Regions from separate parts of the Viridibacillus sp. FSL H8-0110 genome, predicted to be linked through region 3. Evidence: riboswitches for the same ligand, from Rfam matches in the RefSeq annotation. Region 3 holds a riboswitch; each other region holds the start of a gene.
What was found. A riboswitch is a leader RNA that binds a small molecule or an ion and turns the genes downstream of it on or off. The one in region 3 is predicted to bind cobalamin.
Positions count from the first base shown of each region.

Region 1: another riboswitch for cobalamin. It lies ahead of MHH98_RS14275 (Ig-like domain-containing protein); the one in region 3 lies ahead of MHH98_RS19355 (helical backbone metal receptor).
Region 2: another riboswitch for cobalamin. It lies ahead of MHH98_RS11785 ((2Fe-2S) ferredoxin domain-containing protein); the one in region 3 lies ahead of MHH98_RS19355 (helical backbone metal receptor).

Region 1 covers NZ_JBBOPJ010000001.1:2,844,894-2,855,872, reverse strand. Annotated here, with positions in the region: gene MHH98_RS14300 (methyl-accepting chemotaxis protein) at 1-607, opposite strand, end outside; gene MHH98_RS14295 (potassium channel family protein) at 934-1,290, opposite strand; gene MHH98_RS14290 (CAP domain-containing protein) at 1,611-2,453, shown strand; gene MHH98_RS14285 (ABC transporter ATP-binding protein) at 2,591-3,370, shown strand; gene MHH98_RS14280 (DUF4083 family protein) at 3,440-3,619, opposite strand; cobalamin riboswitch at 3,864-4,042, shown strand; gene MHH98_RS14275 (Ig-like domain-containing protein) at 4,272-6,083, shown strand; gene MHH98_RS14270 (patatin-like phospholipase family protein) at 6,907-7,764, shown strand; gene MHH98_RS14265 (DNA alkylation repair protein) at 7,914-9,014, opposite strand; gene MHH98_RS14260 (GGDEF domain-containing protein) at 9,148-10,566, opposite strand; gene MHH98_RS14255 (DNA methyltransferase) at 10,732-10,979, shown strand, end outside.
Region 2 covers NZ_JBBOPJ010000001.1:2,352,778-2,363,756, reverse strand. Annotated here, with positions in the region: gene MHH98_RS11805 (energy-coupling factor ABC transporter ATP-binding protein) at 1-754, opposite strand, end outside; gene cbiQ (cobalt ECF transporter T component CbiQ) at 747-1,541, opposite strand; gene MHH98_RS11795 (energy-coupling factor ABC transporter substrate-binding protein) at 1,543-1,845, opposite strand; gene MHH98_RS11790 (energy-coupling factor ABC transporter permease) at 1,842-2,603, opposite strand; cobalamin riboswitch at 2,805-2,988, opposite strand; cobalamin riboswitch at 3,233-3,422, shown strand; gene MHH98_RS11785 ((2Fe-2S) ferredoxin domain-containing protein) at 3,623-3,988, shown strand; gene cobJ (precorrin-3B C(17)-methyltransferase) at 4,017-5,690, shown strand; gene MHH98_RS11775 (sirohydrochlorin chelatase) at 5,712-6,632, shown strand; gene cobK (precorrin-6A reductase) at 6,629-7,399, shown strand; gene MHH98_RS11765 (precorrin-8X methylmutase) at 7,412-8,062, shown strand; gene MHH98_RS11760 (cobalt-precorrin-5B (C(1))-methyltransferase) at 8,065-9,177, shown strand; gene cbiE (precorrin-6y C5,15-methyltransferase (decarboxylating) subunit CbiE) at 9,155-10,375, shown strand; gene cobI (precorrin-2 C(20)-methyltransferase) at 10,368-10,979, shown strand, end outside.
Region 3 covers NZ_JBBOPJ010000001.1:3,894,772-3,905,750, forward strand. Annotated here, with positions in the region: gene cbiB (adenosylcobinamide-phosphate synthase CbiB) at 1-224, opposite strand, end outside; gene MHH98_RS19345 (adenosylcobinamide amidohydrolase) at 226-1,698, opposite strand; gene MHH98_RS19350 (FecCD family ABC transporter permease) at 1,701-2,684, opposite strand; gene MHH98_RS19355 (helical backbone metal receptor) at 2,693-3,649, opposite strand; cobalamin riboswitch at 3,777-3,966, opposite strand; gene argS (arginine--tRNA ligase) at 4,244-5,911, opposite strand; gene MHH98_RS19365 (DUF1934 domain-containing protein) at 5,911-6,351, opposite strand; gene MHH98_RS19370 (GGDEF domain-containing protein) at 6,573-7,658, shown strand; gene MHH98_RS19375 (transglycosylase domain-containing protein) at 7,819-9,873, shown strand; gene MHH98_RS19380 (YwhD family protein) at 10,133-10,648, opposite strand; gene MHH98_RS19385 (2-hydroxymuconate tautomerase) at 10,716-10,901, shown strand.

The DNA of each region.
Region 1 (10,979 bases), 1.0 Mb from region 3:
TTCGAACTTCTTGAGCAACAATATTAAATCCAGCACCATGTTGACCTGCTCGTGCAGCTTCAATTGAGGCGTTTAACCCAAGCAAATTCGTTTGTTGAGAGATTGATTTGATAAAATCTGTAACGCTATGAGAAGCTTCTGAATCAGCAAGAGCTAGACGAGATTGTTCGGTAATTTCAGTACTTGTTGCTGCTAGCTCCTCTGAATGAGAGGCAACAAGATGTACTTTATCCTGTAAACCTAGGACAGCATTTTGTAGATGATCCATATAAGATTGTAATTTCTCTTGTTTCTCCATTGAAAATACTAAACTAAAAGCTCCAATTACATGACCATTTTCTTTAATTGGATATATGTTAGTGTGAAGTAAGACTCCGTAAAATTCGGCTGGTATATCTCTTTTAACGTTTTTCCCCGTAAAGGCTTGTCGTAATTCTTCAGTATCTTCCATCGTGTCACCAGTCTTTACTCCTAGATCAACTTTAGTTCCTGGAGACGCAAAGTAAACCTTGTTTTGACCACGCTCAACAATACTCACAAAGATTTCATTATTGAATGCCATTTGTATGTAAGGTGTAGCTTGTTTTAAGACTTCTAATAAACTCAAACAAAAAACCTCTCTTCTATATACTAGTCATCTGATATAAGTGCTTTGTATCTACAATTATTTCGTGTATAGATAAAATTGACTATATTTATAATAGCGTATATTAGATATAGAGTAAATATTTCGATTATTCGAAAGGGGGAAATTGTGAAAAAATACTTAGTATCGACAAAAATTAAAGGGAGAAATGAGACTACTTCTAAAAAAATCTCAATTTCAATTCGTGTAACAAAAAAATCCTTTTATAAGTAAGTGTTAATACTGATAGAGTATTGAGCAATTAAAAAATAAAAAGGTCGTCTTTTAAGACAACCTTTTTATTTTGATTATCTTCTTTTTTTTAAATCAGTAGTCGGTTCATCTGTAGACTTAATCATGGTCTTACCAAGAGTCAATAAAGTAAGAAACATAACTCCAACACCAACTGCTAAATAAAACATCGTAAATACTTTACCCAGATTTGTAGTTGGTGTGAGCGAAGTATCTACACCACTCGGAATCAGACTGACAACACAAAAGTATATGGCATCAAGTATAGACCATCCTTCTACTTTTGTATAAAACATCGTTCCTGACAAAAGGATAAAAAATAAGGTTGTAAACAATGAAATAAATAACGGTTGCTTAAAAGCACGGATTAAAGCCTTTAAAAGACGTTTTGTAGTTAATATAAATGAAATCATACATTCTCTCTTTCTATTGCTATATGAAACTAGTATACAACAGATGGAATATATATGAACAGTTTTAAAGAGTAGGTCTAAGTATCTGCGAAAGGTTGAAAAATTAATAATATAAAACTATTTTTGGTCTTTGAGACCATAAATATTTGATAATATGATATAGTGATTAAAAATTGTAGTCTATACGATTCTTTTTTAATTGATATTAATAAAACGACTATATTTAATGTGGAACTCTCCGAAAAAACTATTGAGAGTGTTGCTTACATTGAAAATATACCGTTTTAAAAATTAGATTCGGAGGAATTAAGTTGAAGAAAATGCTAAAAAAACTAAGCGTCCTTTTCATGGCGATAATCTTTTTAGGCAGTTTAGCAAGTCCAATTTATGCTAAAGCAAGTACGCCAAAAACAAAAAAAGTAACACTAACTGAAAAGAGTAGATTGTTTACTAAGCAAGGCGGATATGGAAGAAAATCAACAGTAGCTGCAAAAAAGAAAGTAACGATTATAAAAACAACTAAAGATAAATGGATGCAAACAAAAGATAAAAAGTGGATAAAAGACGGTTTTACTGGTGATTATATCTATCTATCGAAAAAAACAACGACTTATAAAAAAGAAAAAGGATCGAAATCAGCAAAGAAACTTGCAGCTGGAATTTATAAAGTGAGTGTTGCAAATACAAATGGTTGGATCAAAGTCAAAAAAGGTAGCAAGACATACTGGATTAAATCTGGTAAATTTGTCGACAGTTACATTGATTTAGGAAATAAAAAAATGCAAGATCAAATAGTTACTATTTTAAATAAAGAACGTGCAAAAAAGAAACTGAAACCTTTAAAACAAGATCCTAAGCTTACAAAGCTAGCGATCATTCGTTCATTAGATATGGAGAAAAATCGCTATTTTAGTCATACAAGTCCAACTTATGGAAGCTGGTCTAACCTCCTGAAAGGGTCAGGTTATAACACATATGCATCAGGTGAGAATATTGCAGCAGGTTATTCTACTGCAACAAGCTTTATGAATGGTTGGATGAATTCCCCTGGTCACAGAGCAAATATACTATCACCTAATTATCAAAAAGTTGGAATAGGTATTGTTGTTTCAGGTAAAAACGCTCAATATCCAACATATGGAACTCAAATTTTTGCAAAATAGCTATAACCCCCCCTCTTGTCTAACCACATGAGGGGTTTTCTATTTGGAGAACTTCTTAACAATTTTCTCACTCTCAACCTCTTGTTTAGTGAATATTCAGTTATAATGAAATGAATATCTATAAAGGGGTTTTTGAAATGGTATTACATATGAAAGAGGTATGTTTGAAACGAGAAGGGCAATGGATTCTAGAAAATATTAATTGGCAAATAGAAAAAGGGGAGCATTGGGTATTGTACGGTTTAAATGGAGCCGGCAAATCAGCTTTGTTGAATATGCTATGTTCTTATTATTTTCCGACAAAGGGTGATTTAAAGGTAGTAGGAAGAACATTTGGGAAATCCGTTTTAGGAGAAGAGCTTAGAAGGAAGATTGGCCTCGTATCATCAGGACTTCAACAAAAATTAAATCCCAATGATAGTGCATTTGAAATCGTTCTTTCAGGTGCTTTTGCTTCGATTGGTCTATATGAAAAGCCAACACCGGTTATTCGGGAAAAGGCAATAAGTATATTGAAAAAACTAGGGAGTATTGAATACGCCGATCGTGATTATCAAACTTTATCGCAAGGAGAAAAGCAAAGAATATTGATTGGTCGTGCCTTAATGGATGATCCAGAGTTACTCATATTAGACGAGCCTGCTACTGGGTTTGACTTCATAGCTAGAGAACAATTGTTAAAAACAATTGGTGAAATTGCAGCTTTAGAAAGCGGACCAACAATAATCTATGTCACACATCATATTGAAGAAATTCTACCGGTTTTTCAGAAAACATTATTATTAAAAAAGGGCCAAGTATTTGCTTCTGGAAGTACAATCGATATGCTAACAAGTGAAAAGCTTTCTTCATTTTTCGATATTCCAGTAGAAGTTATTTGGTACAATAATCGTCCATTATTATCAAAGCGGGATTAAATGAACTTAAAAACTAACTGTTGAATTTAGTATTAGATACAACAGCTAGTTTTGTATTTTGAATAATAATTATTTAGACTGCTTTTCCAATAACATGATAATCTTATCCAATTTTTCATTTAGTTCGGTAGATTCATTCTTAGGAGTTGTATTTATAATGATTCTTCTAATAAATAGCATAAAAGAAATCGTACCTAATATCATTAAAGCAATGACAATAATTATTAGCATATCTCCAACATTAAACAATTCATCCCTCCTTCAACCATACATGCTTTTAAAAAGGATATTAATTCAATTTTAACATGTGTAACAGGAATTATGTGATTAACATATTAAAAGATTCATCGATAAATACAATTTTGAAATAAATATACATACGTTTCTTTCTTTATTTGTATAATTATTTGATGTGTTATGAGTAAAATATCAAAAACTAATCAAAATGCGATAGATTAATTTCCAATATTATGATAAGTTTATATTAAGTGAATATTGTATGCCAGAATTAGATGTAGTACATACATAAAAGGGAATTCGGTGAAATGCCGAAGCTGTATCCGCAACTGTAAATGCTGATGAAATAAGGAAATACCACTGTTTTATACGGGAAGGTCCTTAAAGTAAATTGATGCATAAGCCAGGAGACCTATCTAATTCATAGCGTATATCTACTCTTCGGAATAAAGTGAGATTACGGCAAAACAATCTATATTAGACAATACTGTTGTCCTATATTTCTTTGTATTTATGCTATTTCTCTATGGAGAAATAGCTTTTTTCATTGTTAAGAACTTTTAATTTCCAACATTTAATATATGAGTAAGAGTTAAATAGTCGACTAGCATGAAAAAGCCGAATTCCGAATCCAACAAATCTAAATAAAATCGGAGGAATTCAAATGTTAAAACGTTCATCTAGTATGGTGTTAGCTTTTGTTATGCTACTATCACTATTATCGCCGTTTACAGCTCAAGCTGAAAATAATATGGTAGTAAACAATGAAGACCATACTTCTCAAACAACATCACCACAAGTAATCAAAGAAAAACTAGTGAACTCTTTAGAGAAGGCAAAACAATATTATATTATAAACAACCAAACTATTAGTTCTAGAGTAATCAGTTCCCACAGTGGCTACTGGTCATTATCAGCAATGTATGCACTAGGCATGGATATTAAAAACTACAAGTGGGCAGAGGGCTCAGAAGTTACTAGTGAACAATCTTATTGGATGAAACCAAAAGCGGCTACTTCAAGCACTTCAAATGAAGACGCAGGTACTATTATTGGTGCATATATTCTAGGATTAGATCCAACAAATCTTGGACAACGCAACATTGTTGAAGATTTACAAAACAAACAAAAGGCTGATGGTAGTTTTTTCACAGCATACGGTGAATCTTGGGCATCAATTGCGCTAGGCTTAGCAAATGCAGACTATGATAAAGCCAAACATTTAGAAGTAATTTTAAAGAAACAAAATAATTCAGGATTATTCTCTGGATTTGGTTCATCTGATGACTTAGATGTAACAGGTTGGAATTTAACTGCATTAACGTTATTAAATAATACTGATAAGTCCAATGAAACAATTAACGAGTCTATTAAAAAAGCAGTAGATGGTATTCATGCAAAATATCAAAAAGATGGTTTTGTAGATAATTCAAACTCAATGGCAAGTATTATTATGGGACTAGCTACAGCTGGAGAAGATTTAACAGCTGACAAATGGAGCTATGAAAAAGACGGTAAAAAAGTTAACATTCTTGAAAAAATGATTGATGATTATCAATTAGAAGATGGTTCGTTTAAATGGATGATTAAAGATTCTAAAACAAACTTAATGGCTACTGAACAAGTAATCATTGCGTTAGCAGACGCATTGAATGGAAAATCAACATTTGCGAGATTAGCAGCTGGTGAAATACCAGATACTAATCCACCAGTGGAAAATCCAGATACTGAGGGCCCAACTGAACTTACAGTGGGAACAATTTCAAACAAAACAACATCAGTAACAGGAACAACAGAAGCATATGCAACAGTCTCAATATACAATGGAACTAAACTTCTAACATCAACAAAAGCTAACAATAAAGGAACTTTCGCGTTAAAGATTCCTGCACAAAAGGCGAATGTGAAATTAGTAGTAAAGACTACAGATGAAACTGGCAATGCTGGTGTAACAAAAACAATTACTGTACTAGATAAAATTGGACCAACAAAACTTATAGTAGGAACAATTTCAAACAAAGCAACTACTGTAAAAGGGACTACAGAAGCTAAAGCAACAGTTTCTATTTATAAAGGCTCTAAACTACTTACATCAACAAAGGCAAGTAGCAAAGGTAACTATACGCTGAAGATTACAAAACAAAAAGCAAACGTAAAATTAGTCGTAAAAACGAAAGATACAGTAGGTAATAAAGGCGTATCAAAAACAATTATTGTAAAAGATAAAATTGCACCAAAAAAACCAACAGTATCTAAAATCACATCGAAAACTACAAAAGTAAAAGGTATAACTGAAGCAAAAGCAACAATTACAATCTACAATAGTAAACATAAAAAAATTGGCTCAGCTAAAGCATCAAGCAAAGGAAATTTCAGTGTGAAAATCAAAAAACAAAAAGCAAATACTAAACTATCAATTTATGCGAAGGATCTAGCAGGAAATAAAAGTAGCAAACTTAGCGTGAAAGTGAAGTAACGGTAGTATGAAAAGGGGCTGTCCAGAAAGTCGGTGAATACCGGCCTTTGAGGGTAGCCCTATTTCTTTATAATTGAATCTGTTTAACTTGATTGTTGTTTTTGGCTAATTAAGAAGCATATTCAACTTAAAGCTTATTTGGCTTGATCTCTATAGATAATGAGAAATTGATCGCAACGAAATATCTTCGAAATTATTAAAGTGATACAATTGCATTTGATACAGATGAACAAAGCCTAAAAATGTTTTTGATTGAAAGAAGTTTAAATTACCTAAATATAAAGGTTTTTGAAAAATTTTATAGAATAGTTCTCTTAGTGCAATACCTAAAAGGAGTTGAGTATTTGATTACCATTTTAGAGAACATTATGGAATTAGCTTTCTTATTAATATTCATTTCTAGCGCAATTTATTGTAGGCATCTTAAATTAACTAAGTGGAAAAGAAGACTTTCTAAAGGCGAAATGACAATGTATATAATTACTTCAATTGCACTTCCAATGTACGCAATTACTTATTTTATTCTCCTTCTTGGAACATAAAATATGCTGTACGATCTTATTCGTTAATTTAACAAAAGAACGAGTTTATTTAAACATTCAAATCACGATAAAAGGTATAGATATCGGAGTTGGCCAATATATTAGGTACAACTCTATTTTTTATGTAAAAACAACAATGAATTTTAACATATGTTGATAAAACTAAAGAAAAGCGGATGAAAAGAAATTTGAATCCAAGCATTAATATACTGTTTTAGCTTTTTTCTAGATGCAAGTGATATGATAAAATAATAATAGAAATATAGTGAAAGAGTGATTTAATGCAGGTCAATGTGAAGGATACAAGTTTAGTACTTGAGGGCGGAACATTCCGTACGTTATTTACGTCAGGTGTCCTCGATGCTTTTTTAGATGAAGAGATTATGATGCCACATGTTGTCGGTATTTCAGCAGGGGCTATTAATGCCTGTTCTTATGTGTCAGAGCAAAAAGAGCGTTCACTTCGCGTCCTTGTTAATTATCGTCATGACAAACGCTATATAGGCGTTCGTAATTTTTTGCGAGAAAGAAGTTTATTTGGATTAAACTTTGCTTACAATATAATTCCAAACGAGCTAGATAAATTTGATTGGGATAGATTCCAACAATTCGAGGGAACAGTAAAGTTTGGTGTAACAAATGCGTATACAGGGGATATAGAGTATAAGGACGCACTTGATATGGATAAGGAATGTACGTTACTGCGCGCTACCTGTGCAATCCCTGTATTGTTTCCAGAGATTAAAATAAATGATACACCATACTATGATGGGGGATTAGCAGATCCAATTCCTATTCAGCATTTAGTAGATGAAGGTTTTGAAAAGCATGTGCTTGTGTTAACCCGACCTAAAGGCTATAGAAAAGTAAAAGATCGTCAAAGTAAATTAGTTATGAAGCTCCTTCGTAAACGATATCCCAATTTAGTAAAAAGCATGGAACAGCGTGTGGATCATTACAATGCCTCGCTCGATTATTGCGAACGATTGGAAAAAGAAGGAAGAGTCTTTATCTTCAGACCAGATGCACCCTTAAATAGTTTCGAAAAAGATTTAACCCAAATGCGAGCAAATTATGATATGGGCTATCAGCAAGCCGCGAAACAAATGGATGAATTAAAGGCTTTTTTAAATATATAAATGAGCAAAAAAACAGATTCTCATATTCGAGAGTCTGTTTTTGCTTTATTAGAAAGAAGTATTATGAGCCTAAAGTATAGTTGGCTTGTCGTATTAATAATCTACAATGAGCATATGAAAGAATTGAAAAAAACATAAAATCATTGAATTTATTTATCGTTGTTTTTTTCTTCAGTCAATACAAACTCGATTCCAGCCATTTCTACTCCATTAATGACAATGGCTATTCGATGTTCACCTGGATAGTGTTTTCTAGTAGATAACTGTTTAAAAGAATGACTTCTAGTATAAGTATATTCTCCAGGTAGATACGTATTTTCTGTTATCTTAAAGAGCTTTCTTCTTGTTATACCATTTGCTTTCATAAAATCAATGCCATATTCGATCCGAAGTTTTGCTGCATCTATAGTGGGGTTGGCAAAAGTGAACTGAAATGTTAATGATTCACCAATAGCTAGTTGATCTGTTGAAAGTTCAAACTCATTTATTTTAACAATAGGATTGTTATGGAATCCAAACAATGTGAGTGTAGTCGGGTCTGCTTGTCTAAGTAGGGTTCTACAAGCATGTTTGATAATCCAATCTGTTTTAGGGTTATGACCCATCCAACTCTTACCTAAGGACTTCACTAATTCAGGATGATCCTTTGTTATATCATTTAAATTATTTGCCACACTTTTACGGACATATTCACTTTCATCTGCTTTTAATAACTCTAAAATAGGGATAATTGATGTAGGGTCTTTTTTAAACATCTTCAAAGCAGGACCCCACGGAAGACGCGGTCGACACCCTTCACTCGCCAATCTACGCACATGCTCATTTTCATCTCTTGCCCATTTTTCCATAATAGACATCATTTTCTTCGGATCTTTTTCAATAAATGGGCGTACAGCAAATTCGGAGCTGGATGTAAGTGTAAAGAGTTTTAATGCTTCAATAGAAGTTTCCCAATCTGATAAGCCATAAGCTTCTATAAAATCAGGGAAAAATAAGTACTCAAAACCTTTGCAATCAGGAACAAGTTGACTTAGTACAGCAATGGCATCCGGATAAGAAGTGGGTAAGGTAGCTCTTAGTGTATGAGTAATATGTCTAGTTCGTTGTTTTAACTCACGTTGTTCCCATTCTTCATCAAATAATAGAGTCATGAACTGCTGTTCGTTAAATTCTGGATAGACGCTTGTTACCTTCTTACAAAATTGTTCAAAAAACGCTTTATTATAAACATCTTTTAGTAGTTCTGCCATAATTCTTTTTACTCCTTTAAAAAAGATAATACTTTCTATAAAAAAATAAACTTCTGACTCATTACTGAATTAGAAGTTTAAGTATACCTTATTTTGAAAAGTGGTATAAAGTAGTGATTCCTTTAATAATAGATCACTCATACTGCCTAATCTGATTTCGTCCATTTTCTTTTGCATTATATAAAGCGATATCGGCATTTTTGAAGATCTCGTGGAAAGAATTTATTTCGCCTTTTAGGTTTGTTGCCATGCCCATACTAACTGTAAATGTTAGTATAGTATCTTCTATAGGTATCTTCATTGCAGCCAATGTATGATTAAGAGTATTTGCAAATTTCATTACCTCAGTTGATGTTAGGTGACGGAGTAAAATAACAAATTCATCACCACCAAAACGAGCTGCGAAGGTTGTTTCTAGATTGGACAATTCTTTGCAAGTGTTTGCGACTAGCTTGATGACATCATCGCCAATTAAATGTCCGTATTGATCGTTAATTGATTTGAATTTATCGATATCAAATACTAGACAAGTAACATTCGTTTTTTCATTTGCTGCTTCTAATAACCACTTTGCTGCTACATTTTCTAAATGATAACGATTGTAAATATTCGTTAAGCCATCTAAGTTTGACCGTTCTTGAATAGCTGCCACACGATGTTGAATTTCTAGCTGGAGGGTTGTTTTATAGATAGCGGCTTGTTTCAGTTCTTGTAAAATATCAACATATTCTTTGTAATAATAATAACCGTCTTCAAAGTGATTTAACCGTTCACAAAGCTCTATTAGCAGTGAGATAATTCTTATTTTAGAAGCTAAATTCCCTGCTTTGGACGTTAGTTCTTTGCAAGTAGTTGCTGCTTTATAACTTACTTCGAATTGACCTTTCAAATAATACAACTCTCCGACATATTGATAATAAAGGATTTGCCACTTAATAGAGTTAGAATCATCCAAACAAGCTGATAATGTACTTAAATACTTGGTAGCATCATTTAGTAGAGTAAGTTTTAACGATGCCTCAACAAGGTTACATAATGCCTGGAACGTAAGCTGGGGAATATCGGCATGTTTTGATAATGCTAAATCCAACCCATGCAAAGCAAATTCATGTGCTTCGTCAAATTTTTGCTCCGCAATAGCTACCTTGCTTAAATTACAAAAACAATTGCACATCATATCAGTAGCATAAAGTTTTTTGGATAGGTCCATATTTAAAATTATTGTTTCTCTTGCTTTTTCCCAGTTTTCATTATATTCATAAAGAAAAAATAGAAGAAGATAAAGGTTCTCTTTTTCTTGATCACTCAAATCCTCTTTGTTTTGTTGACAGTACTCATCGTATAAAAAGATATAGTGGAATGCGTTTTTTAAATCAGCTAATGCATGGTATGAAATTGCAAGGTACATATAGCCAGAACGAATACTAATCCTATCTTGTTGTAACATAGCTTTTTCAACTAGCTCATGCCCAAATTTAATAGTCTCTTGGAGGTTTCCGGATAAATAAGTAGCGTGCGTTGTATTTTTTAATTCGTCAATTGTTAACAGCATTTACACAACCACCTTTATATTAATTCTTTATAAAAATAGAACAAAGGTCAGGAGAAAAGGTACTTAAGAACTATTTTAACCTATATGTTTACAAAATGTTAGCTAATACCAAAAAATTGCAACAAATAGAGAAAATAATAAATGAACAATGATTGAATAGTTATTATGATAATGGGAATATACTATCAAATAAGAAGTTTTTACAATTGGTATAGTTTTACATATATAAAGGAGTGCGCTTATATGGATAAACTAGCTGGTCAATCTTTTCATACGGTACAGCACAATATTGAAAAAATGAAAGAGCTTTTTCCGGAAATTTGTACAGAAAACAAAATAGATTTTGCTAAGCTTCAATTGATATTAGGTGAACAGATAGAAACTGAAAAAGAACGGTTTGATTTTACATGGAA
Region 2 (10,979 bases), 1.5 Mb from region 3:
ATTGCTCTGCCGTTTCAAATACCCATGGCTTCTCAAGATGAGCTTTTGAAAGTAAGTTAGGTTGTTTAAAAACGGAGACAGGATCACCATGATATAGAATTTGTCCATCACTCATGACAATGATCTCATCAGCCCATTCATATGCAAAATGCACATCATGTGTCGATAAAATAATAGTTTTATGCGGTTTATGAATCGTATTTAAAAGTGACATGATTTGTTTAGAATAATATGCATCGAGACCTGCAGATGGTTCATCTAATATTAAGACATCGGGATTCATTGCTAAAACTCCAGCAATAGCAACACGTTTTTTCTGTCCTAAACTTAAAAAATGAATTGGTTTTTGTTGTAGGGCGATAACTTCAGTTTCTTGCATCGCCCAGTCAATTTGTTCAACTACTTTTTCTTTAGACCAGCCAAGATTAATTGGACCAAACGAGATATCCTGTTTTACAGTGCCAGAAAATAATTGAGAATCTGGATCTTGAAATACGATGCCTACTTGCTCTCGTAACTGTAATAAAGATTTGCGCCCATACTCCATCCGTTCTCCTTTAAAATATATCTCACCTGAAGTGGGTTGCAATATCCCATTTAAATGCTGAAATAATGTAGATTTACCAGCTCCGTTATTACCGAGTAGTGCAATTTTCTTACCTTTTTTTATTGAAAGAGAAAGCTCGTTTAATGCAATCGTCCCATCTTGATAGCTATGTGTAAGATGTTGTATGTCAAAAAAAAGCTCATCCATTTAGACTTCCTCCAAACTGAATATAAACAGAGACAATGCTAAAAGAAATGAGTCCAATTAATACCCAGTTTCTTTTAGAAAATGAATACTCACCCTCTAATAATTTTATATCTTCCGTATAGCACCGAGAATTCATTGCAATTATTAATTCTTTAGAACGTTGAAATACATGGACAAATAAAGTGGAAACAAGTAAACCTAATGAGTGGATACTTTGTTTCACAGTAAAATAACCAAGACGAGAATTTTGTGCTTGATGAATTTTAAGTGATGTTTCTAAAAAAACGAAAATGAAGCGATATGTTATTTCAGTTAATTCGATTAATAATGCTGGTACTTTCAGCTTACGTAATACATGTAAAATATCATGGATGGGTGTAGTCAATGTTAAGAAATATAAGCAACTAATACTACTTAGCACTGTAAAAAATAATTGGATTGCTGTCTCTACACTATTTTCTGTAATAAAAATATGAAATCCTAAAAATTCAGTTGTCCAAAGTGAAGAGGGGCTTAAGCTATGATTGCTTGAAACTGAAATTAATATTGTAAGCATACTCGATAATAGGAAAAAACTAGGCACTAATAATAACTTGAAATAATATTTAAAAGGAATTTTCGCACCTAAAATTGTAAAAGCACTCATCACAGTGAATGTGATGAGTGATACAAGTGTATCTTTCACAGTTAACGAAAATAACATCAGAAAAAAGGTGAATACCATTTTTTCTATTGGATGAATATGCTGCCAACGATTCATATAAGCATATTTATCAATAAGAAGCATCTTATATTTGACCCTCTTTGTTATTCACATTATCTTTGCGTTTGTATTTACCTCTTGTTAGACCAACAAAGTAACCGATAAAACCAGCACCAATGGCTGCTTGAAGGCAGAATAATAGACTTTCGATTTCACCACTTGGTGGCTCCCAAATACTTGAGAACCAAGGCTCATACGAAGCATTAATTTCGCCAATGGCAGCTTCAGCTTCACCATCAGCTCCTCCAAATTCAGCCCCTTTTTGAATGAAAAGAGGGAAAATAGCAAGAATGACAACGATTGAGATTAGTATTAAATTCTTTTTCATCGTTGTTCAGCTCCTTTTGTGAAGACGCGAAGTGCTTTTAGCTCAGCTACGTTGTATTTTTTTAAGAAATTCATAATGACCACAGTTAAAATACCTTCAGAAATAGCTAAAGGAATTTGCGTTAAAGCAAAAATACTACTAAATTTAGTGAAAGAGGCAGAGATTCCACCGATTTCAGAAGGGAATGCAAGTGCTAATTGAATAGAAGTGACAAGGTAAGTACCAAGATCACCTAAAGTTGCAGCCAAAAATACAGCAAATGCAAAGGATAAACCTGCTTTAGAAGCCCCTTTGTAAACAGCGTAAGCAATTAGTGGACCAACGACTGCCATTGAAAATGCGTTAGCACCAAGTGTTGTTAAGCCACCATGAGCTAAAAGCAATGATTGGAATAAAAGAACAATAAAACCTACAATACTCATTGCAAATGGCCCAAATAATACAGTTCCTAAACCTACACCAGTAGGGTGAGAACAACTACCAGTTACAGATGGGATTTTAAGTGCGGATAAAACAAAAGCAAAAGCACCAGATAAGCCAAGCATCATTTTAGTATCTGGATTTTCCTTAATTGTTTTACGTATTGAACGGAATCCAATTATCAAAAATGGAATTGTTACTGCCCACCAGAAGATAGCCCATTCTACAGGTAAGAATCCCTCCATAATGTGCATGGCAAATGCTTGATTTGGAACAATCATGACAAATGCTAAAAAATAAATCATTTTCCAGTTAAATATTGATTTTAACTTATTCATATTATTCTCCCTTTTATTTATGTATTTTTACTAGATATACAGTTATATACAAATAACACCTCCTATGAAATACCTCTCTGGATAGGGCGTACAGCCAGTTTGCAAATAAAAAAGCACTTCTTTCATAGAAAGAAGTGCGTGAAGGAAAAGTCATCAAAAAATAAGACTTACTCACTTTCACACCCATCCTCGTAGGTTGAAACAGTTCCTCACTTTATGGCAGGTCTCCTGGCTTAGAATCCTCATTTTGCTACAGCCTTCCCGTCTATTGACAGTGACATAATGTAGCAAAACTCCTCAACACAGTGGCGGGACCGCGTCGGATTAACACCGACTTCCCTTTTAAGTTAAACGCTAATTTAACACCATAAAGTTTATTGAATTGTTTGATTTCAGAATATAGTGTATCATGAGAATTTTCTTTCTACTAGATTTTTTTATGGAATTTTCAAAAATATTGAAATTGAGTAGTAAGGTAGATATAACTGTTTTTAATAACTTTATATAGGTGTAAATGTAGAATTTAAATTATGTCAAGATAATATTCATAAAAAAATCTATTTGAATCTAGTAAAATTTAGTATATGATAGTTACAGATTTAGAATTTACTGAATAATACAATTGAATATCAAATTTAAAAGTGCCGACATGTTTGGTTTATTGAACATGTAGGATAATAGGGAAATCGGTTAGAATCCGATGCAGCCCCCGCTACTGTAACGCTGATGAAATGATAACACTCACTGGTAAAATACTGGGAAGAGATCAAAGTAAAGTGACGCGTAAGCCAGGAAACCTGCTTTTATAATTATGAACGATACTTTTCGGAGGGAAAGGTGAAGGCTACAGTGGACGATGCTTATTTATTTTGATGTGTTGTCTGAATAATCTAGTTTTTAAACCTTAATTCTTTGAATTAAGGTTTTTTTATTTACCAAAATAAATAACTAGTTGCCAATTTACCCTATTTCCATAGATTTTTCATAAAAAATGATGAACACAGTATGGGAGGATCACGATGACAACTTGGAATTTAGAAAGAATGAAAAGCCATTTGCTCATTTGTAATGGTAGTAGCTGTTTGAAAAAGGGCGGCGAAGAAGTAACGCTGGCAGTAAGGGATGAGATTGCTAGGCTTGGGGTAGACGAACAAATACATACAACTCGAACTCGCTGTAATGGACGTTGCAAAGATGCCTGTGTCGTTATTGCGTATCCACAAGGTACTTGGTATCAAGCAGAATCTCCTGAAATTGGCCGTCAAATTGTTCGCGATTGTATGAATCAGCAAGTTGCACCTCATGTCGTCTACCAAACATTAAATGGCAACATGACGAAAAACCCTACATCAGGAGCGATTAAAGGTATTTCGAAAAACAAATAGTTAGATGTAACGAAAAGGAGATGTTTGAATGTCGCAACTTGGCAAACTTTATGTAGTTGGTTTTGGTCCAGGAGATTTTAAACATATTACAACTAGGGCAGTTGAAGCACTGCAAGAAAGTGATTTTATTATCGGTTATAAAACGTACGTTGAACTCATTCAAGATCTAATTGATAGTAATACATCTGTCATCAGTACCGGTATGACTGAAGAAGTTTCTCGGGCTCAAGAAGCCGTAAGACAAGCTGAAAATGGTAAAAAAGTAGCGGTCATTTCAAGTGGTGACTCAGGTGTGTACGGTATGGCCGGACTAGTTTATGAAGTGTTAATAGAAAAGGGATGGACAGAAGCAACCGGTGTTGAAATTGAAGTTATTCCTGGCATTTCCGCTATTAACTCTTGTGCTTCTTTACTTGGCGCACCGGTCATGCATGATTCATGTACGATCAGCTTAAGTGACCACCTAACTCCATGGGATTTAATAGCAAAACGTGTGGAAGCTGCGGCAATGGCGGATTTTGTAATAGCTCTTTACAACCCACGGAGTGGTCGTCGTACACGACAAATTGTCGAAACGCAACGTATTTTATTACAGTATCGTTCACCTGAAACACCAGTAGGTTTAGTGAAAAGCGCTTATCGTGATCGACAAAATATCATCATCACTAATTTAAAAGATATGTTAAATCATGATATTGGTATGTTAACGACAGTTGTCATCGGTAATTCATCGACATTTTTGTATGATAATAAAATGATTACGCCTCGTGGTTACCAAAGAAAATACACATTGAATGCTGAAAAACAACCACTAAAACCACATCAACGTTTGAAAGAAGAGGCAGAACCGTGGGCAATGGACCAAGAAACCGGCATTCAGCGTAGTCAAATTATTGATAGTGCACCTGCTTTAGTAAGAGCTAAGCAACCGTCAGTTGTAAAAACAGAACCAAAACCTAAAATTGGCTCATTTGAAATGGCATTAGATGCATTAACTCGTGTAACGGGTCAGCAAGTGGAAACTCAAACTACTTTTGTACAGCAAGAAATGGAATCTATTTTCGAATTAGCCGTAAGCCCTGGGGTTGCAAATAAAAGGTTTACACCAAAACAAATGATGACATTAGCTGATGTAGTTGGAGATAAAGGCACTATGGAATATACACCAAACCATAATATTCTTTTGAAAATCCCAACAACAAAACCAGATTTTATTACAGCTAGACTGCAAGATGCAAACTTTATTCTGTCACCAGTTGGTGATGTTGTCACAATAAAAGCATGTGATTTCTGTGATGGCGAGAAAACGGGCGGAATTCCTTATGCTGAGGAACTTCAAGAAAAACTTGGAGGTCTGAACATGCCTAAAGAATTTAATATCGGTTTTAATGGCTGTGGTATGGCATGTTATAAAGCTGTAATGGAAGACGTCGGAATCGTCTATCGAAAAGGTAAATTTGATCTTTTTGTAGGTGCGAAGCCAGTTGGTAGAACGGCTCACCCAGGACAACCAGTTGCAGAGGGCATTGAGCCAGAAAAGATTGTAGAAGTTGTCAGTAATATCGTTGAAGAATATCGTCAAAATGCACATCCGAACGAGCGCTTGTTCAAATACTTCAAACGTGTGAAGCGAATTCAAGGATTTAACTATCAAGATATGTCACCGAAAATTGAAATTGAACCTGCTCCTTGCGGGGATTAAAACTTAGGGGGAACTATATTTATGAAAGCTATATTATTCGTCGGGCATGGTAGTCGTTTAGCAGAGGGTAATGCAGAGGTTAATAAATTTGTAGAGCAATTAAAGCCAACATTAGATGGTCAATTACTAGTGGAATCTTGTTTTTTAGAATTTGCATCACCAAACATTGCACAAGGGATTGATAACTGTGTCGTTAAAGGTGCTACAGAAATCCATGTTATTCCGATTATTTTATTGCAAGCAGGACATTCGAAAATTCATATTCCAGCAGCGATTGATGAAGGTAAAGAAAAATATCCTACTGTACAAATTACATATGGTCGTCCACTAGGTGTACATGAATCCATTTTCTCAATTTTAAAAGAACGTTTAACAGATGCCGGTTTCAATCATGAAGCGGAAAATAAAGATACAGCTATTTTATTAATCGCACGTGGTGGTAGTGACCCAGATGCTAATAGCGACTTTTATAAAATTGCCCGTATGCTTTGGGAACAGTTAAATGTTCGTACAGTAGAATGTGCATTTATGGGTGTAACTTACCCAACAGTTGAGGAAGGTATTGAAAGATGTCAGCAGTTAGGAGCTAAAAAAGTAATTATGCTGCCTTACTTCCTATTCACAGGTATTCTGATGGAACGTATGGAACAAATGGTCTTAAGTTACCAAACTAAGTACCCTGAATTAGAAGTAAAATTAGCGTCTTACTTTGGTTACCACGCTGAACTAAAAACAGTATTAGCAGATCGAGTTGAAGAATCACTTCAAGGTAATGTGAAAATGAACTGTGATACTTGCCAATACCGTATCAATGCAATGGAATTTGTAGAGCATCATCACCATCATGACCATGATCATGACCACGACCACGGCCATCATCACCACGATCATGACCATCACCACCATGAACACGATCACGAACATGCTGGTACTGCAAAATGATTTTGTTTTTAGCAGGTACGAGCGATGCCAGAGCATTGGCGATAGAGTTACAACAAACTGGATACCCAGTTTTTGCAACTGTTGTCACTGAATCAGCTGCAAAAAGTTTAGTTGAAGCAAATATAGAAACGCATATTGGTCGTCTAACAGCTGAAGATATGGCTCGATTTATTCAATCAAAAAACTTACAAGCTGTAGTAGATGCATCTCATCCATTTGCAGAAGAGGCATCAAAAAATGCACTAGAAGGTGCAAGATTAGCAAGTGTTCCATATATCCGCTATGAACGTGAAAGTCAGCAATTCGAAAATGACAAATTAATCTTAGTAAAAAACTACGAGGAAGCGGCAAATCTGGCGGCTAAAAAACGCGGTGTCATCATGCTGACAACTGGCAGTAAAACACTTGGTACATTTACTGAGAAGTTATTAGGATTAGAGGATACAAGAGTCATTGCCCGTATGCTACCACGTTTAGACAATATGGAAAAATGCGCAGAGCTTGGTGTAGAACAAAAGAATATCGTTGCTATTCAAGGTCCATTTTCAAAAGAGCTTAATTTAGCTCTTTATAAGCAATACGGTGTCACTTTAATGATTACAAAAGAAAGTGGCAAAGTAGGTTCAGTTGATGAAAAATTAACAGCAGCTCTGGAATGTGGAATTGAAACAATTATGATTGCAAGACCGAAAGTAGCTTATGAAAATGTGCATTCTACTTTTATTGATGTTATTCAAGCATTACAAACTCAACTTTCCCAAATTTAGGAGGTAACAAGAATGGATTTTAGAACAGATTTTAAACCTTTAACAGTCGATCCAGATAAAATTTACGAACATAGTTTTGCAACTATTTTAGAGGAATATGGTCCACATGATTTTACGGAAGATGAATGGAAAATCATTCGTCGTATTATTCATGCTTCAGCGGATTTCGATTTAGGTCGCTCAGTAATTATTCATCCAGATGCGATTGAAGCGGGTATTAGAGCTATTCGTTCTGGTAAAGCAGTTATCGCTGATGTGCAAATGATTGAAAGTGGTACCGGACATAAGCGATTCCAAAAACACGGTGGAGATGTATATTGCTATATTTCTGATGAAGATGTTTCGAAAGCTGCTAAAGAGGCAGGTGCTACACGTGCTATTATGTCAATGCAAAAAGCTGCTCATTTACATGAAGGTGGTATTTATGCAATTGGAAATGCACCAACTGCATTATTAGAATTGATTCGCTTAATTAAAGAAGGTGTAGTAAAACCGGATTTAATAATCGGAATGCCTGTTGGATTTGTATCTGCTGCAGAATCGAAAGAAGAATTAGCTAAAATCACAGAAGTACCGTTTATTACAAACCTTGGACGTAAAGGTGGTAGTACCGTAACTGTTGCGGCACTTAATGCCATTTCACTATTAGCTGATCAGGCTTAACGATGCAAAAGAAAGAGAAAAAAGATCCATCGCAAATGCGTCATGGCTATACAACAGGCGCTTGTGCAACAGCAGTAACGAAAGCAGCTTTAACGGCTCTTATTACTGGTGAAGCACAAGAAACAGCAACGATCCATTTGCCGGTGGGCCGAGATGCGACATTTACTATTGAAAAAAATACATTTGAAGGAAATTCAGTAAGTTGTGAAACGATAAAGGATGCCGGAGATGATCCAGATGCAACACATAAAGCATTGATTATTTCTACTGTCAGCTGGGGCGATCAACCTGGAATAATTTTAGATGGAGGAGTCGGCGTGGGACGAGTGACCAAGCCGGGTCTTCCTGTTCCTGTTGGAGAAGCAGCTATTAATCCAGTCCCAAGGAAAATGTTGAACACTACCGTCCAAGAAACGCTAGATGAATTTCAAATTGACCGTGGAGTAAAGGTTGTCATTTCTGTTCCAGATGGAGAAGAAATTGCAAAAAAAACGTTAAATGGTCGACTCGGAATTATCGGTGGTATTTCTATATTAGGTACTAGAGGAACCGTTGTACCGTTTTCTAGTTCTGCTTATATGGCAAGTATTGTCCAGGCGATTAGTGTAGCAGTTGCTATGGGCTGCGAACATGTCGTGTTGACAACAGGTGGGCGAAGTGAAAAATATGGCATGCAACAATATGAAGGACTTTCTGAGGAAGCTTTCATTGAGATGGGTGATTTTGTCGGTTTTGCACTTAAGCATTGTAAACGTTTAGGTATTAAAAGAGTGTCGTTAGTAGGCATGATGGGGAAATTTTCGAAAGTTGCTCAAGGTGTCATGATGGTGCACTCGAAAAGTGCTGCCATCAATTTTGAATTTATGGCAAAACTTGCGAAAGACGTAGGAGCACCAGACGAACTAGTGCAAGAAGTGGTGGGAGCAAATACGGCTTCTCAAGTTGGTGAGATGATGATGGAAGCAGGTTTTGACCAGTTTTTTAATCATTTATGTGAAGCTTGTTGTACAGCTTCTCTCAATCATGTGCGTGGAGGCCTTATCATGGACACAGCAATTTATTCCATGAAAGGACAATTATTAGGGAGGTCTGATGGCATTGACTCAATCGATTAAATTGATCGGAATTGGTGATAACGGACTAGAAAGTTTATTACCTCAATACGTATCGTGGATTGAAGATAGTGAAGTATTGGTAGGCGGAGAAAGACTACTTGAATTCTTTCCTCACTATTCTGGTGAAAAAATTGTCGTAAAAGGCGGATTGAAACCTTTAGTAGAACAGTTGAAAAATGAAAAGCGTAAAACAGTTGTTTTAGCATCAGGGGACCCATTATTTTATGGTCTAGGAGGTTATTTAACTAGCAAAATAGATATCGAAGTTTACCCATACTTTAGTTCCATTCAATTAGCTTTTTCAAAAATGGGTGAGAGTTGGCAAGATGCTTATTTAATAAGTGTTCATGGACGCAGTATGAAGGGCTTGGCACAAAAAATCGATGGCAAATCGAAAATCGCATTGTTAACGGATTCTGATAATAGCCCGAGTAAAATCGCAGAATATTTATTATCCTTTGGCATGACAGAATACCGAGCTTATGTTGCAGAAAATATTCAAGGTGAAGACGAAAAATACGGCTGGTATGAATTAGAGGACATGAAAAATCTCGAGTTCTCTTCATTAAATGTTGTCATTCTAAAAAAAGTTGGACAAAGCCCAAAATGGACATTAGGCATTGATGACGAAGAATTTTCACAACGTAAACCCGATAAAGGGCTGATTACGAAAAAAGAGATTCGAGTTTTAAGTTTATATGCTATGCAATTAACGAGTAGTAGTATCGTTTGGGATATTGGTACATGTACGGGCTCCATGGCTATTGAATCTGCGAAGCTGGCACCAGAAGGACAAGTATTTGCGATTGAAAAAAATGAAGGTGATCTTGAAAATTGTCTACAAAATCAACGTAAATTCCGTACCGATTTAACAGCGGTTCACGGAAAAGCGCCTGAGGGACTTGAAACATTCCCGAATCCAGACGCCATTTTCATCGGTGGTACAGGTGGTAACATGAAGGATCTATTGAGAGTATGTTGTGAGCGTTTAACTGAAGGTGGAAGAATTGTTTTAAATGCTGCGACCATCGAAAATTTATACCGAGCGAATGAAGCATTCGATGAGTTTGGTTTTGAAACATCAATTATGCATGCACAAATTTCAAGAAGTAAACCAATTTTAGGTATGAAACGATTTGTACCTTTGAATCCAATCTATATTATTACGGCAAAACGAAAGGAAGACATCCATGAGTAATTTCGGTACTTTATATGGTCTAGGAGTAGGTCCTGGAGATCCTGAACTTATAACAGTTAAGGCATTCCGTGTGATTCAGGAATCACCAGTTATCGCTTATCCGCGAAAACGTAAAGGAAGTAAAAGCTATGCACAACGCATTGTTGATGTATATATCCGTCCAGGCGAAAAAGATATGCTTGGACTTGTTTTCCCAATGACAAAGGACCAAGAGATTCTTGATCGAGAGTGGAATAAAGCAGTGGAACTAGTATATGAAAAATTACAAGAAGGCAAAGATGTTGCATTTGTAACTGAAGGCGATCCTCTACTCTATAGTACATTCATCCATATGATGAAGTTGATGCAAGAATTGCACCCAGAAATAGAGATTAAAACAGTTCCTGGTATTTCATCTTTCAACGGTTCAGCTTCACGTTTAGGTATTGCACTTGCAGATGGAGATGACCATGTTGCGATTATTCCAGCTACTGATGATTATGATGCCATGAAAAAAGCACTTGAAGATCATGATGCTGTCGTATTCATTAAAGTAGCCAAAGTAATGGATTTAATGATTCGCGTGTTAAAGGATTTAAATCTATTTGATAAGGCTTCTGTCGTG
Region 3 (10,979 bases):
TATGCAAAATAAATTACTGCAAAAGTAATTGTAGTTGTTAAACCAACAACAATTAGGACAAGTAAAAGTCCTTTTAATTTACGATGCTTACCTTTATTCAAACGCTCTGTTAGTTTGGCAATCAATGTGCCAATCCAACGTACGGGATGCGGCATTTTGGGCGGGTCACCTATTAACCAATCTAAAGCTACCCCAATGGTACAAGCAATTATATGTGCTAACATTTTATAACCTTCCCTTGGCACGTTTGTAATCTTGTAGTGCTGTTACTGTCGTTTCATACACCCCGTAACCAATCAATTTCCCAATATCTGTTATAGGTCCGGCGTATTCCATAAATGTCCCATTTTGTGTCGCGGCAATTAATAGGCTATCTGTTGATGTACCTGTTGCAATCGTATTGGATATTGGATCCATGATTTCTTCTTGGTGCATTGCTTTTACTTTAGCTTCAGTTGCCGTTATCATGGCTTGCATAAAGGATTCTTCCGTTAGTTTCCCGTTAATAATGACCCAAGTATTAATCGTTCCTATATACGGTTTACTGACTCTTTCATGTGCCCTTGAAACATCTACTGCATTTCCAACACCAGCTGTAACTGCAACAATAATACTTCCGTTTGCATTTGAAAATTCCCTTATAACAACATGCTTCGCTGCAACTGCAGTCATCATGGCCACCGTATTAGATGGCATAAAGTCATGTTTTTTAAGATAACCTTTTAATTCCTCATGTGCATCTTCGCACATATAATTCAAATCAACTGCACGATTGACAAATGACTGGAACCACCCAAAACCAGCATTGTGAACAGCTGAGGAAACGGTTTTCAAAGGAATTTCCGTACGAAGCTCAACAAATTCATCTCTTATATTGAATTGTTCTTTTGTCACTACATATGATTCACGTTCATCAATAGCTGTTGGCATCAGTGTTACTTGTGGCTTTGGCAATTCAGGATGCGGATAACTTGAAACGCGCGTATTATATACCTCTAAAATTTGCTGTTCTTTCAACACTTCATGCGGTTCTCCAATAGCTTTTACATGTCCCTTTTCCATTAACAATAGGCGATCACAATAAAGTGAAGCTAAATTCATATCGTGAAAAACAGAAATAACTGTTAAACCATTTTGCACTGCTTCTAGACGAATCATATCTAGCAGTTGTCGTTGATGTGCAATATCTAAATGATTCGTAGGTTCATCTAAAAGTAAGATATCAGCTTGCTGAGCAAGTGCTTGTGCTACAAATGTACGTTGTTGCTCCCCACCTGATAAAAATTCGAGGTTTGTATGTTCATAGCTATCTACACCCGTTTGCTTCATAGCTTTTTTCACTGCATTTTCATCTTGTTCTGACCATGTCGAAAACCAACTATTTTGATGTGGGTAGCGACCTAAGGCTACCGTCTCACGTACTGAATGCGAAAAGGCATGGGCATGAAGCTGTGGTAAAACAGCCATTTTGCGCGCAAATTCCTTCGGTGAGAAATGTTTTATATTTTGTTCTTCGATAAGTACTTGACCAGTTGTTGATGGCAGGATACCACTAATCACTTTTAATAATGTGGATTTGCCGCTACCATTTGGTCCTAAAACGCCAAGAATTTCGCCTTTTTTCACTGTAAACGAAACATCTTGTACTATTGGCCTGGTGGCATCATAGCCACCAGTAATATTTTCTACAGTAAGCATACTTACGCACCTTTCGTTCTTCTTTGTCGGAAAAAGATATATGAAAATACTGGCGCCCCAATAAGTGCAGTAATGACACCGATTGGTAACTCTGTTGGGGAAATTATCGTACGAGCAAATAAATCACAAACAATTAGTAATGATGCTCCATTTAAAAACGATAAAGGCAGCAAGTGACGATGATCTGCCCCAAATAAAAGTCGTGTCATATGCGGTACAACAAGTCCCACAAAGCCAATTGTTCCAGACACTGCAACTGCAGCACCTGTTAACATAGATCCGCCTATTAATATCAGAATTTTACTTTTCTTCACGTCAACGCCAAGATACTTGGCACGCTCTTCTCCAAATAACATCGCATTTAATTCACGACGGTTTAACCATAATAAAAATGAACCGATGAGTACAAAAGGCCACACCATCTTGACATATGGCCATCCACGCATTGAAACGCTCCCCATCAGCCACCCAATGATTTGCCTTAACTCATCACCTGTTAACGCAATTAACAATGAAATTAATGCACCTAAAAATGAACTAACGATAATCCCTGTTAAAATCAGCGTTTCCATTTTCATAGTTCGATCAACTAATCGTGCAAAAGCCATTACACCCATCATCGCCAATAAGGCCCCTAGCATGCTGAAGGCTGGTAATGTGTATATACCAAAAATAGGGGTCGAAATGCCGAAAAAGAGCGTCACCACAGCACCTACCGAGGCACCAGATGACACTCCTAACGTATACGGATCGGCGAGAGGATTTTTCAGCAATCCTTGGAAAGCAGCGCCCGCAATGGCCAGTGAGGCTCCTACTAACCCTGCAAGCACAACACGCGGCATGCGTATTTTCCACAATATATTCGTCGCTGTTGGATCCGCTGCCGTATTCCATAACGTACTAATTGGTACTTTTACAGAACCAATTGATACACCTAGCCAAATGCTAACAATTAAAATCACAAAGGCTATGGTGTACCCTAAAATGGTTTTCCTCACTCAAAAGCCTCTGGATATACTGCTTTTGCAATGACCTCTAATCCTTCAGCAAGACGAGGACCTGTACGGCTTGTTAAGTTCGCATCAACTTGAACAACTGCATCATTTTTAACAGCTGTGATACTATCAAATCCTTGGCGTTTTTTCACCTTCTCGACAATATTTTTCACATGGTTGTATTTCACAATAATTGTATCTGGATTACGTTTCACAATTTCCTCAGAGTCAATTTGGAACCAGCCTGTTTGATCTGCTGTGACGTTTTTAATATTAGCTAGATCAAACATTTCTTGCATAAATGTATCTTTACCCGCAGTGTAAATATTAGGTTCGTCTGTTGTTTCGACGAATGCTGATTTTTGTTTTACATCTTTCACTTTAACTTGTACTTCTTTTACTTTTGCTTTCATATCATCAGTAATCTTCTTAGCCTCATCTGCTTTACCTGTAATGTGGCCTATTTGTTCAATTGTTTTATACGTTTCATCAAAATTCTCAGCATTTTTTACAACGAAAACTTTCAATCCTGCATCACGTAATTGTTGGAGACCTGCTTCAGAAGTACCTAAAAGTGTTTCGTGTGCAAAAACAACTTCTGGATTTAAGCTAATAATTTTCTCGGCGTTAAATTCCATCCCACCGATTTTTTCTTTTTTCGTTGCCGCTTTAGGATAATCATCATTATCCGATACAGCAATAATTTCTTTTTCTAATCCTAACGCGAAAAGAATTTCTGTGTTACTTGGTACCAATGTAATAATGCTCTTTGGTGCTTCTGTAAATTTCACATCATTGCCAAGTGCATCAGTCTCTGTTAATGGATACCCTGCTACCTGTTGCTCTGTCGCTGATTCACTATTTTCCTTTTTCTTCGTATCTTCCGTTTGGCCACAGCCTACTAATACGCCTAGTGCTAAAACAAACACTAAACAAAATTGCCATATTTTCTTCATTTACATTTCCTCCTTGTTCATAAAAAAATCTCTCGTTTTACGACGAGAGATACGATGACAGTGAATATATACATAGCTGTACTAAAATGCACTTTTACTGACACCATTTCTATCCGCGTAGTTCTAATTGGTGGTCTCCATGTTGGTAGGTCTCCTGGCTCGTGATCACAGCTTGCCGTGCCTTCCCAAAGTGTTATACTTTAGTGACAAATTACGACTTACTCACACATACAGTGGCGGGACCGCGTCGGATTTACACCGACTTCCCTTTTCTCTTTACTGAATCAAAGTAAAGAACCATCATGTTTCACAATATACAATTGTTATTACATCGTGTTCAATTATACAGAAAATTAAATACTTGTCCAAGATGTTACTAGGCTTGGTGGAACTATTAGCAATAACACATTGTGACATGAATCGATGAAGTCTAGCTATTTTATCTTTAACTAGCGCAATTTTTTTCTTTCATTTGTTCTTTATAAAAACCAAAAGACTATTCCACACTTATTCAGTGAGAAATAGTCTTTTTATAAGTACCTCTTAGATTCACAAGCTTATTCAACCTCAGTAGCTAAAAGGGTATTTCTGTCATTACATTTTCTCAGGTGCTGATACGCCAATAAGTTTTAGTGCGTTGGCGATTGTAGTACGAACTGCTGTAATTAGAGATAAACGTGCTTCTGAGCGATCTTTGTTATCAGCATCTAATACTTTTTCAGCATTGTAGAAGCTGTGGAAAGTTGCTGCTAGTTCTTGAATGTAGTTAGTAATACGGTGTGGTGTGCGATTCTTCGCAGCATCCGCAACAACTTGTGGGAAGTCCCCTACTTTTTTCAAGACATCAATTTCTTTCTCTGCATTAAGAAGATTTAAATGTTCTTTAGATGCTGCTAATCCTTGTTCTTTTGCTTGGCGCAAGATTGAAGAAATACGAGCATGTGCATATTGTGCATAGTAAACAGGGTTTTCATTTGATTGCTTAACAGCTAGGTCAAGGTCAAAGTCCATATGTGAATCACCTGCACGCATTGCAAAGTTATAACGTACTGCGTCTAAGCCAACTTCTTCAACAAGTTCGCGTAAAGTAACCGCGTTACCTGTACGTTTACTCATTTTCACTTTTTCGCCGTCTTTCATTAAGTTCACCATTTGAATGATTTCAACTTCTAATGTGTCACGATCATAACCAAGTGCTTCGATTGCTGCTTTCATACGCGGGATATAGCCATGGTGGTCAGCTCCCCAAATGTTGATAAGTTTAGTGAATCCACGTTGAATTTTATCTTCATGGTATGAAATATCTGGTGTTAAATATGTGTAAGAGCCATCATTTTTTATAAGTACGCGATCTTTATCGTCGCCAAATGTTGTCGAGCGGAACCAAGTAGCGCCTTCTTCTTCAAATACATGACCATTCGCACGAAGTTTTTCTAGAGCCGTTTCAACTTTACCTGATTTATAAAGTGATGTCTCAGAATACCAAACGTCAAAGTCTACACGGAAGTTTGCTAAGTCTTTTTGTAATTTACCAAGCTCTAATTTCAAGCCATGCTCACGGAAAAATTCAAAGCGCTCTTCATCTGATTTACTTAGAATCGAATCACCAAACTCAGCAGCTAATTTACCTGCGATATCGATAATATCTTGACCATGATAACCGTCTTCAGGCATAGAAGCATCTAAGCCTAACGATTGTTTGTAGCGAGCTTCTAAAGATGCTGCTAAATTATTGATTTGATTACCTGCATCATTGATGTAGTATTCACGTGAGACATCATATCCTGCAAAGTCTAGAACGTTACATAATGAATCCCCTACAGATGCTCCTCGGGCATGTCCTAAATGAAGGTCACCAGTTGGGTTAGCTGATACAAATTCAACTTGTACTTTTTCATTAGCGCCAGCTTGTGAACGTCCATATTCTGTACCTTGCGCTAAAACAGTTGTGATTACTTCTGCCAAATAGTCTTTGCGTAGCACAATATTCATAAAACCAGGACCTGCGATGTCGATCTTCTCAATAGCAGTACCTGTAGTATCAAGGTTTTCAATAATAGATTCAGCGATTGCACGAGGTGGTTTTTTCGCTAATTTTGTAAGTTGCATAGCAATATTAGTTGCATAGTCGCCATTCGTCTTATCCTTTGGTGTTTCTAAGTGTATATTCAATGTTGATGTATCTTCTAAAAGACCTGCTTTTGATACTGCTGCAAGAAGCGCTTCTTTAATCGCGTGTTGCACTTGTTCTACTGCGTTCATTATTTTCCCTCCGAGTAATTAATTTCTAAAGTATAATCGCCTACTGATTGTCCACCAATGATTAAATCATAGTTTAAATAAAATCGTCCGCTCATTTTACTGTCATGCGGTTCGAATAGCATGTCCTTCGTATACGTCACGATTGGTAATGCACCGAATTCACTATCATAATGGCCGTTTTGTTCATGATTAAGTAAAAATGGCATACGCATTTTCACATCACCATTTCGAAGAATAACTGCCTCATTATTACCGAATTTTAAAGTTGAACGAATATGTTTATCTTCTTGAACTTCTTCATATTGTAAGTACGTTTGGTCCCTTTTTTGAACTATCGTACCTTCTGACCAAAGCTCATAAGTTTCAGCTGCTTCTGCTTCAGATTGTCGAATTGTCGTTTTTAACTTTAATTTTACGGGTGCTTTAAGTTCACTAGTCATACTTATGGGCCTCCGTTCCATTCTTTATATAACCTTCTTATTATAGGTTAGATTCGCTTGTTTTTTCAAGGTGTAAGTAAATTTAGGACAAACAGTGAATTCTTTAAAATCACACGCTCGAACTACCTTTTGTCGTTTTATAGCGAATGCATAATTATTTTCATTTTCCTTGTAAAATTGGATGTTATAATGGAGGGATAAAATGGTAGGAGAGAATCTATATGTTGCTCGAATTAGTCATTAATTTTTCGATATTATTTACTTTTGTTATATTTTCATATTGGTTATACGAGTCTTTAGAACCTTATCAAGATAGTTTTATTGAGCTGCAACCTTGGATTGTCGGTCTTGTAGCTGGACTTACCGGTTTACTTTTGATGGGCACGGCTGTACATTACCAAAATGATATTATTAGTGATGGTCGTTTTATTAGTATCTTACTCAGTGGATTGCTCGGAGGTCCAATTGCTATCGCTCTGTCCTCTCTCATCATTGGGATTTTTCGAATTTATGTGTTTGGATTGTCAGAAACATCTATTTTTGCAGGATTAAATATTTTAGTAATTGGTGGCGTTATCACATTTATTTCAATAAAAAAACCAATTACATTCCGCAATATCTATTTCTATTTCACTTATATCGTTTTCCAAGTTTGCATTGTTTTCTATATTCTTTCAGATACTTGGACACATGGCTTACAAAATGTTATTCAAACTGCACTTTTTTATATTTTGTCATTTTACATAACTTTACTTGTATTAAAATCAATTCGAAATCAATTTAATCGTATGCGAGAAACTGAAAAAATGGCAGAAACAGATTATTTAACTGGACTGCCGAATAACCGACGCTTCCAGCAAATAATAGATGATTTACTCTCTAATAATGTCCCCTTTTCATTGATATTAATTGATATTGACTCTTTTAAAAAAGTTAATAAAACGTATGGTCATCCTGTTGGTGATGAAATCTTACAACAAATTGGTACACAGTTAAAAAACTATGTGAAAACGATTGATGCAGAAGCTGCTAGAATTAGTGGTGAAGAATTTTATATTGTTTGCAAAGATGCTCCGCCTGCTTATGGAATACATTATGCAAATTTAATTCAATCACAAATTGCCAAAACGCCACTCGTTGTGTCCTCTGGTCATGTAATTCCTATTACGGTTTCCATCGGTATTTGTTCATATCCTGACAATGGTAATACGTCAAAGGATCTCGCATTTTCGGCAGATAAAGCCATCATGCAAGCTATAGAAAGAGGTTCAAATCAACTCGTTCACTTTAATCAATTAAATAATTAGAAATATTTTTAAAAAACGCTAAGAGAATTCACCATTATCTTAGCGTTTTTTGTTGCTGTCAAATAATTACCAAATTCATCCTTTTTAATTTTTTTCGTCCGTTTATTTTACATATAATCATCACATACTATCGCTAAATTGGTGGAACGGAGCTGTTCTTATGAATCGAGCAGACTATTGGCGAAAAAGAAGGGTGAATAAGCGATGGAAACGTACTCTTATGTGGAGTGTCGTAGGTATTTCAGCTGTTTTAACAGTATTGCTGTCACTCAGAATATACGCACAAATTGCGGGTGCGCCTTCTCTCGCTGTTCCGAAGGCAACCGTTTTTTTAGATACGGATGGACATCGAGCTGGCGATAAATTTTCTATGGAACGTCGCTACTGGGTAAACCTAGATGAAATTTCACCTTTTGTTGCACAAGCACTTATTGCAACGGAGGACAAAGATTTCTATTCGCATAACGGTTTTGATTACACCCGTATTGCAGGTGCATTATTGAAAGATGTTAAGGCAATGCGCAAAGTTGAAGGAGCGAGTACAATTACGCAGCAGTATGCTCGTAATTTGTATTTAACGCATGAGAAATCATGGTTAAGGAAAGCAAATGAGGCACTCTATGCATACCGTTTAGAAGTCTTTTATGATAAGGATAAGATTTTGGAAGGCTATTTAAATACTGTTTACTTTGGACATGGTATGTACGGTATAGAAGCTGCAAGTAGATTTTATTTTGGGAAATCAGCAAAAGATTTAACACTTTCTGAAGCTGCTTTACTAGTTGGAATTCCAAAAGGACCAGGCATTTATTCCCCTGCAGTAAATAAGGAAAAATCAATAGGTCGTCAACAATTAATATTAAGTTTGATGTCTAACCAAAATGTTATTTCTGAAGAACAATCAGAACGAGCTAAGAAGGAGACTCTTGATTTTAAATATGAGGAATGGGAAAATTCGAAATCACTAGCACCATACTTTTTAGATACAGCTTGGCAGGAAGCAAAAGATATACTGACTGAGAAAGGTCGTCGCTTTGAAGAAGGTGGTTGGGTAATCAAAACAACATTGAATACTTCCCATCAAAAAGCTGCTGAGGAAGCTGTTGAAAAATCGTTACCAAATAATGAACTAGAAGTTGGCTTCGTTAGTATGGATCCTTCTACAGGTTATGTTACTGCTCTAGTTGGAGGACGACATTATTTAACAAGTACATTCAATAGGGTAACACAAGCAAAAAGGCAACCTGGATCTGCTATTAAGCCATTTTTGTATAGTGCTGCACTAGAAAAAGGTTATACTCCTTTAACGTTTATGGATACTAGCCCTACCATTTTCACTTATGATGATGGACGCTCTAAGTACGAACCCAAAAATGTAAACGGCGAATTCGCGGATCATCCAATGTCATTGGCACAGGCAATTGCTATATCGGATAATATCTACGCAGTCAAGACGTTTGAAACAATCGGCTATAAGGCATTCAGCAGTGTACTGGAGCGATTTAATATTCAAAGTAAATTACAAAATTCACCAGCAGTAGCTCTTGGTACTTCTGAAGTAAGCTTAATGAATTTAACTTCCGCATATAATACATTAGCGGCAAAAGGTGTTCAAAAGAAACCAACGACTATTATTTCGATTACAGATGCAAACGGGAAAGTTATTTATAAAGCAGAAAAGAAACAAAAAAAGAAACAAGTAATTAATTCAGATGACGCATTTTTAATCACACAGTTGATGACTGGTATGTTCGATCCAGTCTTTAATGATTACGCACCGGCAACCGGGATTTCAATTCGCAACAAACAAACCAGACCTTATGCAGCAAAATCCGGTACAACTTTAACCGATCAAATGATGGTTGGTTTTACCCCTTCTTTAACTGCTGGTGTTTGGAACGGTTATGATAAAGGAAAACAAATGACAAGTGCAGAAGATTCACGTGCTACAAAACAAATTTGGATTGATTTTATGGAAAAAGTACATGAAGGACTTCCTAGTGAGCCATTTATGGCACCCGATAATATTGAAGGCGTAATTGTCGATGTTAAAACAGGCGGTATCGCAACATCAAGTTGTGATAAACAACGACTTGTCTATATGAAAAAGAAGGATGTTCCAAAAAAGCTATGTACTGATCCAAGCATTGTTAGTGATTTAACGAAAAAGGACGAAACATCTTGGAGTCTGTTTCCTTTTTCATTATTTGAATAAATAAAAAAGCTTCATCTTCTAAGGAGTCCGTTATCCTTAGGAAGATGAAGCTTTTTGGTTCTCGAAAATATGAGTTACATGGGGCATTCGGCTTGGGTTTGTCAAAATGCCACTTGTCACTCATTTGAAATCGGTTACCAGATGTCCTAGCTTACTTTCGTAAGTTGTAGTTAAAGTGTACTGCCTTTCAATGACAGTTTCAACCATGTATTGAAACCGCTTTACAAATGTCACATTTTGTTCAATTATTTTCAAAATTTTAGAAGGCCAATTCTTTACGTAATTGTTCTGAACTTAAAGACCACATTTTCTCGTTAAAGCCGTGTAAAAACTCACCTAGCACTCGTTTTGACTCTGCATCCATATGCTCTATAATGATATGACGCTTCATCGATTTATCCATTTTATTGACATGGTCTGCTAAAATTTTATAACCACGACGTTTTTCCCTATTGACAACCATTTCACAAGCCGTTATACCAGCGAAGTAAGCTCCGCCTTCTTTGTGATCGATAGTCACCCATACTAACCAATATGGCTTACCGCCTGCTGAATCTTCTCGATTCGTTGTAAATTTAATACCTCTTTCAACATCACTACGTGCATGCATAGCCCCTACTTCTACAGTGGCTTTTTTTTCTTCAATATCGATGATGACTGGTGATACATTCTCAAGCGTTAAAGAACCTACGCCAAATCCTTTATGTCCGTCTGTTGGATCGTTTTTAATAATCGTAAAGCCTAATTTTTGTTTTGGTTTTTCTTCATTAGTCATTCGCAAAATCCCTCCGTTCTGTTATTATAACGAATATACACTATATTTTATATGAGGAGGACTCTTTATGCCTATAGTAACAATAAAAATGATTGAAGGTCGCACAGACGATCAAAAACGTGATTTGGTTGAAAAGGTAACAGCTGCAATTTCCGAATCTGTAGATGCACCAAAAGAAAACATTTCAATTATCATCGAAGAAATGCAAAAATCACACTTCGCTATTGGTGGCGTACGTAAGAGCGACCTTTAATAATATACTTTTTTCAAATAGAGCCGTCTCTTTCTAGGGATGGCTTTTTTATATAAAAAATCCCCACTATTGGGGATT